DNA from 3 places in the Clostridium sp. JS66 genome. Region 1 is predicted to be linked to each of the others. Evidence: riboswitches for the same ligand, from Rfam matches in the RefSeq annotation. Region 1 holds a riboswitch; each other region holds the start of a gene.
The links. A riboswitch is a leader RNA that binds a small molecule or an ion and turns the genes downstream of it on or off. The one in region 1 is predicted to bind S-adenosylmethionine.
Positions count from the first base shown of each region.

Region 2: another riboswitch for S-adenosylmethionine. It lies ahead of Q6H37_RS02190 (O-acetylhomoserine aminocarboxypropyltransferase/cysteine synthase family protein); the one in region 1 lies ahead of metK (methionine adenosyltransferase).
Region 3: another riboswitch for S-adenosylmethionine. It lies ahead of nifB (nitrogenase cofactor biosynthesis protein NifB); the one in region 1 lies ahead of metK (methionine adenosyltransferase).

Region 1 covers NZ_CP131467.1:217,128-220,287, reverse strand. Annotated here, with positions in the region: gene Q6H37_RS01095 (ATP-dependent RecD-like DNA helicase) at 1-240, opposite strand, end outside; gene metK (methionine adenosyltransferase) at 367-1,542, opposite strand; SAM riboswitch class I at 1,616-1,721, opposite strand; tRNA gene Q6H37_RS01085 (tRNA-Tyr) at 1,849-1,933, opposite strand; tRNA gene Q6H37_RS01080 (tRNA-Thr) at 1,939-2,014, opposite strand; tRNA gene Q6H37_RS01075 (tRNA-Val) at 2,034-2,109, opposite strand; tRNA gene Q6H37_RS01070 (tRNA-Tyr) at 2,118-2,202, opposite strand; tRNA gene Q6H37_RS01065 (tRNA-Thr) at 2,208-2,283, opposite strand; gene Q6H37_RS01060 (hypothetical protein) at 2,487-3,137, opposite strand.
Region 2 covers NZ_CP131467.1:470,373-473,532, forward strand. Annotated here, with positions in the region: gene Q6H37_RS02185 (homoserine dehydrogenase) at 1-462, opposite strand, end outside; gene Q6H37_RS02190 (O-acetylhomoserine aminocarboxypropyltransferase/cysteine synthase family protein) at 571-1,851, opposite strand; SAM riboswitch class I at 1,982-2,089, opposite strand; SAM riboswitch class I at 2,333-2,444, shown strand; gene metF (methylenetetrahydrofolate reductase [NAD(P)H]) at 2,543-3,160, shown strand, end outside.
Region 3 covers NZ_CP131467.1:1,875,173-1,878,332, forward strand. Annotated here, with positions in the region: gene Q6H37_RS08810 (homocysteine synthase) at 1-444, opposite strand, end outside; SAM riboswitch class I at 553-660, opposite strand; SAM riboswitch class I at 848-953, shown strand; gene nifB (nitrogenase cofactor biosynthesis protein NifB) at 1,247-2,524, shown strand; gene nifH (nitrogenase iron protein) at 2,549-3,160, shown strand, end outside.

The DNA.
Region 1 (3,160 bases):
TTCTATACCAACTATAGAATTGGGTACTATTTCTTCGCATCCAGAAACTTTAAATTGCTGTCCAAATTGTGGATGAAGAACCCATTCACCTATAAGCTTTAAATTTTGACCTTCCGTAATAAAAGGTATACATCCTACTATAGTTATATTTTCACTTTTATCTTTAATTTTGGCCACAGCATATCCATTTTCCTCATTTTGAAAAACTATATTTTCAACTACACCTTGTATTTGCTGCATAAAATCTCTCCTAATTTTTACTAGTGTTTTATTTTTAATTATATCATATGAACTTTGTAAATATACAGAGTTCATAAACAATTTAAATCTTAAAAAGCCCTTATGCTAATGCATAAGGGCTTACTTTTATAAATATTTTTTTATTTCTTCAACTTTGTTTAATTGTTCCCATGGTACATTTATATCAGTTCTTCCAAAATGTCCATAAGCAGCAACTTGTTTATATATAGGTCTTCTTAAATCTAAATCTCTTATAATAGCTGCTGGTCTCAAATCAAAAACCTTATTAACTATTTCAACTATTTTATCCTCAGATATCTTTCCTGTTCCAAATGTATCTACTGTTATAGATACAGGCTTTGCTACACCAATAGCATATGCAAGCTGTATTTCAAGCTTATCTGAAACTCCAGCTGCAACAAGATTTTTAGCAACCCATCTTGCAGCATATGCAGCAGATCTATCCACTTTCGTTGGATCTTTTCCTGAGAAAGCTCCGCCGCCATGTCTTCCATATCCGCCATAAGTATCAACTATAATCTTTCTTCCTGTTAATCCTGAGTCTCCCTGAGGTCCTCCAACAACGAATCTTCCTGTTGGATTTATAAAATATTTAGTATCTTCATCTAAAAGTTCAGATGGAATAATTGGTTTTATTACTTGTTCTATCATATCTTTTTCTATTTGATCATGTGTTGCTTCTGGATCATGCTGTGTTGATATTACAATAGTATCTATCCTAACAGGTCTGTTATCTTCATATTCTACTGTAACTTGAGTTTTTCCATCTGGTCTTAAATATCCTAAAGTTTCATTTTTTCTAACTTCAGTTAGTCTTCTTGAAAGCTTATGTGCTAAGCTTATTGGCATAGGCATATATTCAGCTGTTTCGTTTGTAGCAAAACCAAACATCATTCCTTGGTCACCTGCACCTATAGCTTCTATTTTATCCATTTTACCACTTTTAGATTCTAATGCTTCATCTACTCCCATAGCTATATCTGCAGATTGCTCATCTATAGAAGTAATTACAGAACATGTAGCATAATCAAAACCAAATTTAGCTCTAGTATATCCTATTTCCTCTACAGTCTTTCTTACTATTTTAGGAATATCTACATAACATTTAGTTGATATTTCTCCCATAACTAAAACCATCCCTGTAGTAGTAGCTGTTTCACAAGCTACCCTTCCATTTGGATCTTGCTCTAATATAGCATCAAGAATAGCATCTGAAATTTGGTCACACATTTTATCTGGATGTCCTTCAGTAACCGATTCTGACGTAAATAATCTTCTCATAAGTACTCTCCCTTCTCTTTATAAAAAAATAAAACCTCTTCCAATAAGAAGAGGTTAAATAAGCTTAACAACTCTCTTATCTTGCAGATTATCACTGCAGGAATTGGCACCTTAGCAATATCTGTTGCTGGTTGCCGGGTTTCATAGGGCCCTTTTCCCTCCACCTCTCTTGATAAGAGCTTTATTCACTTGTCATTCATTCTACATCATGTTAACACAACTAAGTTTTAGTGTCAATATTTATATGATTTAAAACTTAGTAAAATTATTATTCACAAAAATAAAAGCACTTACTAGTGCTTTATTTGGTGGAGGAAGATGGATTCGAACCATCGAAGTCGATGACAACAGATTTACAGTCTGCCCCCTTTGGCCGCTCGGGAATTCCTCCGCATTTGGTGCTGGCAGAAGGCTTCGAACCCTCGACCTACTGATTACAAGTCAGTTGCTCTACCAACTGAGCTATGCCAGCACATACTATTTATTTTTAATGGTGGGCACAACAGGGCTCGAACCTGTGACCCTCTGCTTGTAAGGCAGATGCTCTCCCAGCTGAGCTATGCGCCCATTAAATATGGTGGAGGAAGATGGATTCGAACCATCGAAGTCGATGACAACAGATTTACAGTCTGCCCCCTTTGGCCGCTCGGGAATTCCTCCATATTTGGTGCTGGCAGAAGGCTTCGAACCCTCGACCTACTGATTACAAGTCAGTTGCTCTACCAACTGAGCTATGCCAGCACATGTTTATTAAATTTACGCCATTAACGGCTTCAACATGGATTAGTATACATTGTTATAGTTCTATTTTCAAATTCAAAATACTCCATTTAACCAATTCTTCTTTGTATTATTTAAAATTTCTACGTTTTTCTCTTAAAATCGCATCTAAACATTTTTCTAATAATCTATTTAATTATCATATATTTTTATAAAAAAGCTCATTATTTATCAACTAAATCCATATTTATAAACTTTTCTGCTACCTGCTGCACTTTCTTATAATCTTTATCAGATAATCTTTCTTTAAGCAACTTAATAGTATTTTTTATATCCTCTTCATTGCCATTTTTTAAGTATTCGTTTATTTTTTCATAATCAACAGCGGATAGTTTACTTCCTATAGATAAAAGTTTTTCCTTATCGGCAATAGTTAAATCGTCTTTTATTTTTGATTTTGAAACTTTAAATACAGATACATCCTTTTCATTATTTGAATTAGTATTATTTTTATTATCATTACACTTCGATTGAGTTATTTGACTTTCTTTACTATCGCTACTATTATCCTTCGAAAAAACTTCATTTTTATCTTGATTTATTTTATCTTCTATAGCCTCCATTTTATTTTTTTTATAACTATCTGTTATCTCTATTGATTTTTTACTAGCTTCCTCATTTAAATTACTTTTATCTTCACTTTTAATGTTCTGTTTTTTGCTATTTTCATTATTGCTTTTTCTATCTTCATTTATTACTTCTACTTTTCCCTTTACTGAATTTTCATTAATGTTTACTTTGCTTGAATAAATCATTATACCAACACAAATAGTTGTACATAAAATTACAATGAATGATAGAATCTTTTTACTCATATCATTAGCCTCCTTGTATTATG
Region 2 (3,160 bases), 250 kb from region 1:
TAATATTGCTTTAATACTTACAATTTCATTACCTGTAAGACATTCCATAAGAGGTTTCAAAATAGGTATACCGCCTCCTACACTAGCTTCAAAGTTTAATGTAACACCATTTTCATGTGCTATATCTAAAAGTTCTTTTCCATGTTCCGCCATTAAATCTTTGTTGGCTGTTACCACATGTTTTTTTGAAGCTAAAGCTTTTTTTACATATTTGTAAGCAGGATTGATGCCACCCATAACTTCAACAATTATATCCACAGGGCTTTTTAAAATGTGTTCAAAGTTATCAGTTAGAATTTTAGAATCCTTTTTTTGTTTATGTTTTTCAATATTTCTAACTAATATATTTGAAAGTTTAAGTTCCTCACCTGTAATCTTTTTAAATCTTTCTTTATTTTTATTTATTAATTCAGCTGTACCTGTTCCAACTACTCCATAACCTAATATTGCAATAGATGCCATATTAAAAAGCCCCCTTTTTATTTGTATTTACTCTCATTAACTAAAATTTAGCCAGTAGGAACTTCCCTACTGGCTTTTTACTTAAATAATTCGTTGTTTATTTAAGTTTTAAGCTTTTGCAAGAGCTTGATCTAAGTCATATATAAGATCATCAACACCTTCGATACCAATTGAAAGTCTTATCATATCAGGAGTAACTCCAGCAGCTTTTTGTTCTTCTTCATTAAGTTCTGCATGGGTTGTACTTGAAGGATGAATTACGAGTGACTTCGCATCAGCTACATTTGCAAGTAATGAGAATAATTCAACACTATTTATAAATCTTTTTCCTGCTTCTAAACCACCTTTAATTCCAAATGTGAATATTGAACCAGCACCTTTTGGTAAGTATTTTTTAGATAATTCATTATATGGATTACCTTCTAGTTCAGGATAGTTTACCCAAGAAACCTTTGGATGCTTACTTAAAAATTCAACAATTTTTCTTGTGTTTGATACATGTCTTTCTACTCTCAAGGATAGTGATTCTAAGCCTTGAAGGAATAAAAATGCACTTTGAGGACTAAGAGTTGCTCCAGTATTTCTCAAAAGTTGAACTCTAGCTTTTAAAGCAAATGCTGGTGCGCCTAAATCTGCGTATACTAATCCATTGTAGCTTTTATCTGGTGTTGTAAAATCAGGGAACTTTCCACTAGTTCTCCAATCAAATTTACCACCATCAACTATTACTCCACCAATTGTAGTTCCATGTCCTCCAATAAACTTAGTTGCAGAGTGAACAACTACATCTGCTCCAAATTCTATTGGTTTAACAAGATATGGAGTACCAAAAGTATTATCTATGATTAATGGTATTTTATTTTCATGTGCAATATTTGCTACAGCTTCTATGTCTAATACATTGATTCTTGGATTTCCTATAGTTTCACCATAAAGTGCCTTTGTTTTATCTGTAATAGCTTTTCTGAAGTTTTCAGGATCATCTGGATTTACAAATACAACTTTTATACCAAGCTTTTTTAAGGTTACTCCAAATAATTCATATGTTCCGCCATATAGTGTACTTGCTGCAACTATTTCATCACCTGCACTTGCAACATTGAGGATAGCATAGGTAATAGCTGCGAGTCCTGATGCTGTTGCGAGTCCTGCAACTCCACCTTCTAATTCTGCTATTCTCTTTTCAAATACATCTGTAGTTGGATTCATTATTCTTGTATAAACATTTCCAGGTTCTTTTAATTGAAATAGGTTAGCAGCATGATCAGCATTTTTAAATACGTAAGATGAAGTTTGGTAAATTGGAACAGCTCTTGATCCTGTTGTTGGATCTGGTTCCTGTCCTGCATGTACTTGTAATGTTTCAAATGATAATTTTCTTTCACTCATTTTAGATTCCTCCTAAATATTATTAAACCTTTAATACATGGACGAAACTTCTAATTTGATAATTGCCTAGGAAATTTTTAAAATAAAAAATCTTCTTGCAGAAAAGCTACAAGAAGATTATTCCCCTAGCTTCTCATCTTTCAGGATTTAACCTGCTGGAATTAGCACCTTTGAACAAAAATGTTATTCAGGTTGCTGGGCGTCATAGGGCCAGTCCCTCAGCCTCTCTAGATAAGAAGTTCCGTATTCGATTGAATAAATGATAACAGATATTAGTTTTAATTGTCAATACCAAAAAAACTAAAAAAATAAAATTTATATTTTAAAAATTTGTTATATGCACTGAAATAACTTGATATTTAATAGATAAAAAAATTTAATTTAGTGAAAATTTTTTTTATTCATTTCTTTATAATAGAAAAACTATTGACAATGTAAATAAACAGATATACTATTAATAATAAGTATAATTGAATGTAAAATCTTATCCAGAGTGGTGGAGGGACTGGCCCTGTGAAACCCGACAACCGGCATTAATTAAATGTATCGGTGTCAATTCCTGCAGAATAAGTTTTTATTCTGGTAGATAAGAAAAGAAGTTTAAAATTAGCAATTTTAAAGCTGCTTTTCTATGAAAAGCAGCTTTTCAAATTTATATGAATAATTTACTACTGATAAAGGAGAAAACTATATGTTTATAAGAGATACATTTTTAGAAAAAGAAACCACTTTATCCTTTGAAATATTTCCACCTAAAAGCAATGAAACTTTATTTAATATTATTGAGGAGTTAAAAAATTTTGATCCGGGTTTTATAAGTGTAACTTATGGAGCAGGTGGAAGTAGTAAAGATAGAACTGTAGAAATAGCTTCGATAATAAAAAATAAGTATTCAATAGAAGCGCTTGCTCATTTAACATGTATAACATCTACAAAAGAAGAAATAGAGGAAGTAGTTGAAAATTTAAAAGTAAACAAAATAGAAAATATATTAGCCCTAAGAGGTGATATACCAGAAAAATTTACTATAGGTAAAGAACATTTATATAGATATGGGAAAGATTTAATAAATAAATTAAAAATTGATACTAACTTGTGTATAGGAGCAGCAGCTTATCCAGAAGGACATAATGAGTGTAAAGATTTGGACATGAGTGTAAGATATTTAAAAGAAAAGGTTGATGCAGGTGCAGACTTTTTAATCACTCAGTTATTTTTTGACAATAATAATTTCTTTAAGTTTAAAGAAAAGATGTATAAATATAATATAAGAGTTCCAGTAACTGTTGGAATCATGCCTGCTATAAAT
Region 3 (3,160 bases), 1.7 Mb from region 1:
ATCTGTAATTGCTTTTCTGAAGTTTTCAGGATCATCTGGATTTACAAATACAACTTTTATTCCAAGTTTCTTTAAAGTTACTCCAAATAATTCATAAGTTCCACCATATAATGTGCTTGCAGCAACTACTTCATCACCAGCACTTGCAACATTAAGTATTGAATATAAAATTGCTGCTAATCCTGAAGCTGTTGCAAGACCAGCAACTCCACCTTCTAGTTCAGCAACTCTCTTTTCAAATACATCTGTTGTAGGATTCATAATTCTTGAATATACATTTCCAGGCTCTTTTAATTGAAATAGATTTGCAGCATGATCTGCATTTTTAAATACATAAGAACTTGTTTGATAAATTGGTACAGCTCTTGATCCTGTTGTTGGATCTGGCTCCTGACCTGCATGTACTTGTAATGTTTCAAAGGATAATTTTCTTTCTTCACTCATTTTTTGTTCCTCCTAAATATTAAATATATTTAAAAACGAAACTTCCATAACCTGGCAAAATAAAAAATCTTCTCGTAAGATAAGTTACAAGAAGATTTTTCTTCATGCTTCTCATCTTTCAGGTTTTACCTGCTGGAATTAACACCATACATTCAAATGAAAAATGCTGGTTGTCGGGCTTCACAGGGCCAGTCCCTCCGCCACTCTGGATAAGAAGTTCCGTATTTTATTTTAAACAATAATTCTCAAATTTACAATTAATTAGTATTGTTTGCTTTCGTTGTTACAAAGTATACAGCCTTTAAATTTTGTTGTCAATAGTTAATTTTAAAAAAATTTAGATAAATTTTTTTGTTGACAAAGAAATTGAAAAACTGTATTATGTGTATAAATCAAATAAAAATTCTTATCAAGAGAGATGGAGGGACTGGCCCGATGAAATCCAACAACCTGAATAATTATTTTATTTAAGGTGTTAATTCCAGCAGGATTAACCTGGAAGATGAGAAACAAGAGAATTTAACTTTCTGTGTTTCTTACAGAAAGTTTTTTATTTTAAGCAATCAAATTAAGTTTAAATTTTTAACTTAACAATTGTGTATACTCTTTTGAACACTCATCTGATTTAAAAATATTATATTGATTTCTATTGATTGACTGGATAAACCAGAGGTCAAGTTTTACCTATCTACATAGATAGATAGGTGAAACTTGGCCTTTTCTAATTTGAATTGTTAATGGATTGAAATATAATTAATCAAGTTTTAGTTTTTAATTTTATTTAGAAAAGGAGAAAATAAGTATGAGTGTAAATGTGTTTGCAAGAACTATAGAAGAAAAAACATTTATGCATCCATGTTATAACTGCATTGCTCATAAATATGCAAGAATGCATATACCAGTAGCTCCTAAGTGTAATGTTAGTTGTAATTTTTGTAATAGAAAATATGATTGTGTAAATGAAACCAGACCTGGAGTAACAAGTGAAGTTTTAACACCTGAAGAGGCCAAAGATAAATTTAAAATAGTAAAGGACAAGGTTAGAAATTTAACTGTAGTTGGTATAGCAGGACCTGGTGATCCACTTGCAAATTTTTATGAAACAAAAAAATCTATAGAATTAATAAAAAATGAATCAAAAGATATTACATTTTGTCTTTCAACTAATGGTTTAATGCTTCCTTTTTACGTAGATAAATTGATAGAATTAGGGGTCACACATTTAACTATAACCATAAATGCAGTTAATCCTAAAATAGGTGGGGAAATATACAAATTTGTAAACTACTTGGGAGATGTATTTGTTGGAGAAGAAGCAGGAAGGGTGTTATTGAGCAATCAATTATCAGGACTTAAATATGCTGCACAAAAGGGAATAGTATGTAAAGTTAACATAGTTATGATAAAAGGAATCAATGATATTCATGTTCCTGAAATAGTAAGGAAAGTTAAAGAATGTGGAGCATATATGGCAAATATTATGCCTCTGATACCTGTTAAAGGAAGTGCATTTGAAAATAACCCTACAGTAACCGAAGTTGAATTGAATGACATGAGAAAAAGCTGCGATTCAATATTGAAACAGATGTATCATTGCAAGCAGTGTAGGGCAGATGCTATTGGAACTTTAAAGAATGATATATCAAGTCAATTTAGAGAAAACAATATTGCAAAGGAATCAAATGATAATGAAAATAAATTAGAAGATAAAGATGTAATTGAATTGAAACATCATAAGTACAGATTTGCCATTGCGAGCAAATCAGGTGTAAGTATTGATGAACATTTTGGGCATGCGTCAGAATTTTATATATACGACATGATAAATGATGAAATTAAATTTCGAGAGAAGAGAAAAGTAAATAAGTACTGTAATGGAGTATATGATTGTGGAGAACATGAGGACAAAATAGAAAATATAATAAAAAATGTAATTGATTGTAATGCTGTGCTTGTGGTCAGAGCAGGATTTGAGCCTATGGATAGGCTCTATGAGAAGGGAATAAGAGTATTTGAAATGTACCAGGAAATTAATAAAGGTATAAAAAAAGCTGTTGAATTACTTAAAAAAAATAAATAAATTCAAATTTAGGAGGAATATATTATGAGACAAATAGCTATTTATGGAAAAGGTGGAATAGGTAAATCTACAACTACACAAAATTTAACTGCAGGTTTATCTGAAATAGGAAAAAAGGTTATGGTAGTTGGATGTGATCCAAAGGCAGACTCTACAAGATTACTTTTAGGTGGACTTGCACAGAGAACAGTACTGGATACTTTAAGGGAAGAAGGAGAAGATGTAGATTTAAATTATATATTGAAAAAAGGCTTTAATGGAATAAAGTGCGTAGAATCAGGCGGACCTGAACCAGGTGTAGGATGCGCTGGAAGAGGTATTATAACATCTATAAACATGCTTGAAAGACTTGGCGCATATACTGAAGATTTGGATTATGTTTTTTATGATGTTTTAGGAGATGTTGTATGCGGTGGTTTTGCTATGCCAATTCGTGAAGGAAAGGCAAAAGAAATATATATAGTGGCTAGTGGAGAAATGATGGCACTCTATGCAGCAAATAATATATCAAAGGGAATAAAAAAATATGCCAATAAAGGTGGCGTTAGATTAGGTGGAATTATATGCAACAGCAGAAAAGTAGACAATGAAAGGGGAGTATTGGAGGCATTTGCAGAGGAATTAGGTACACAGCTT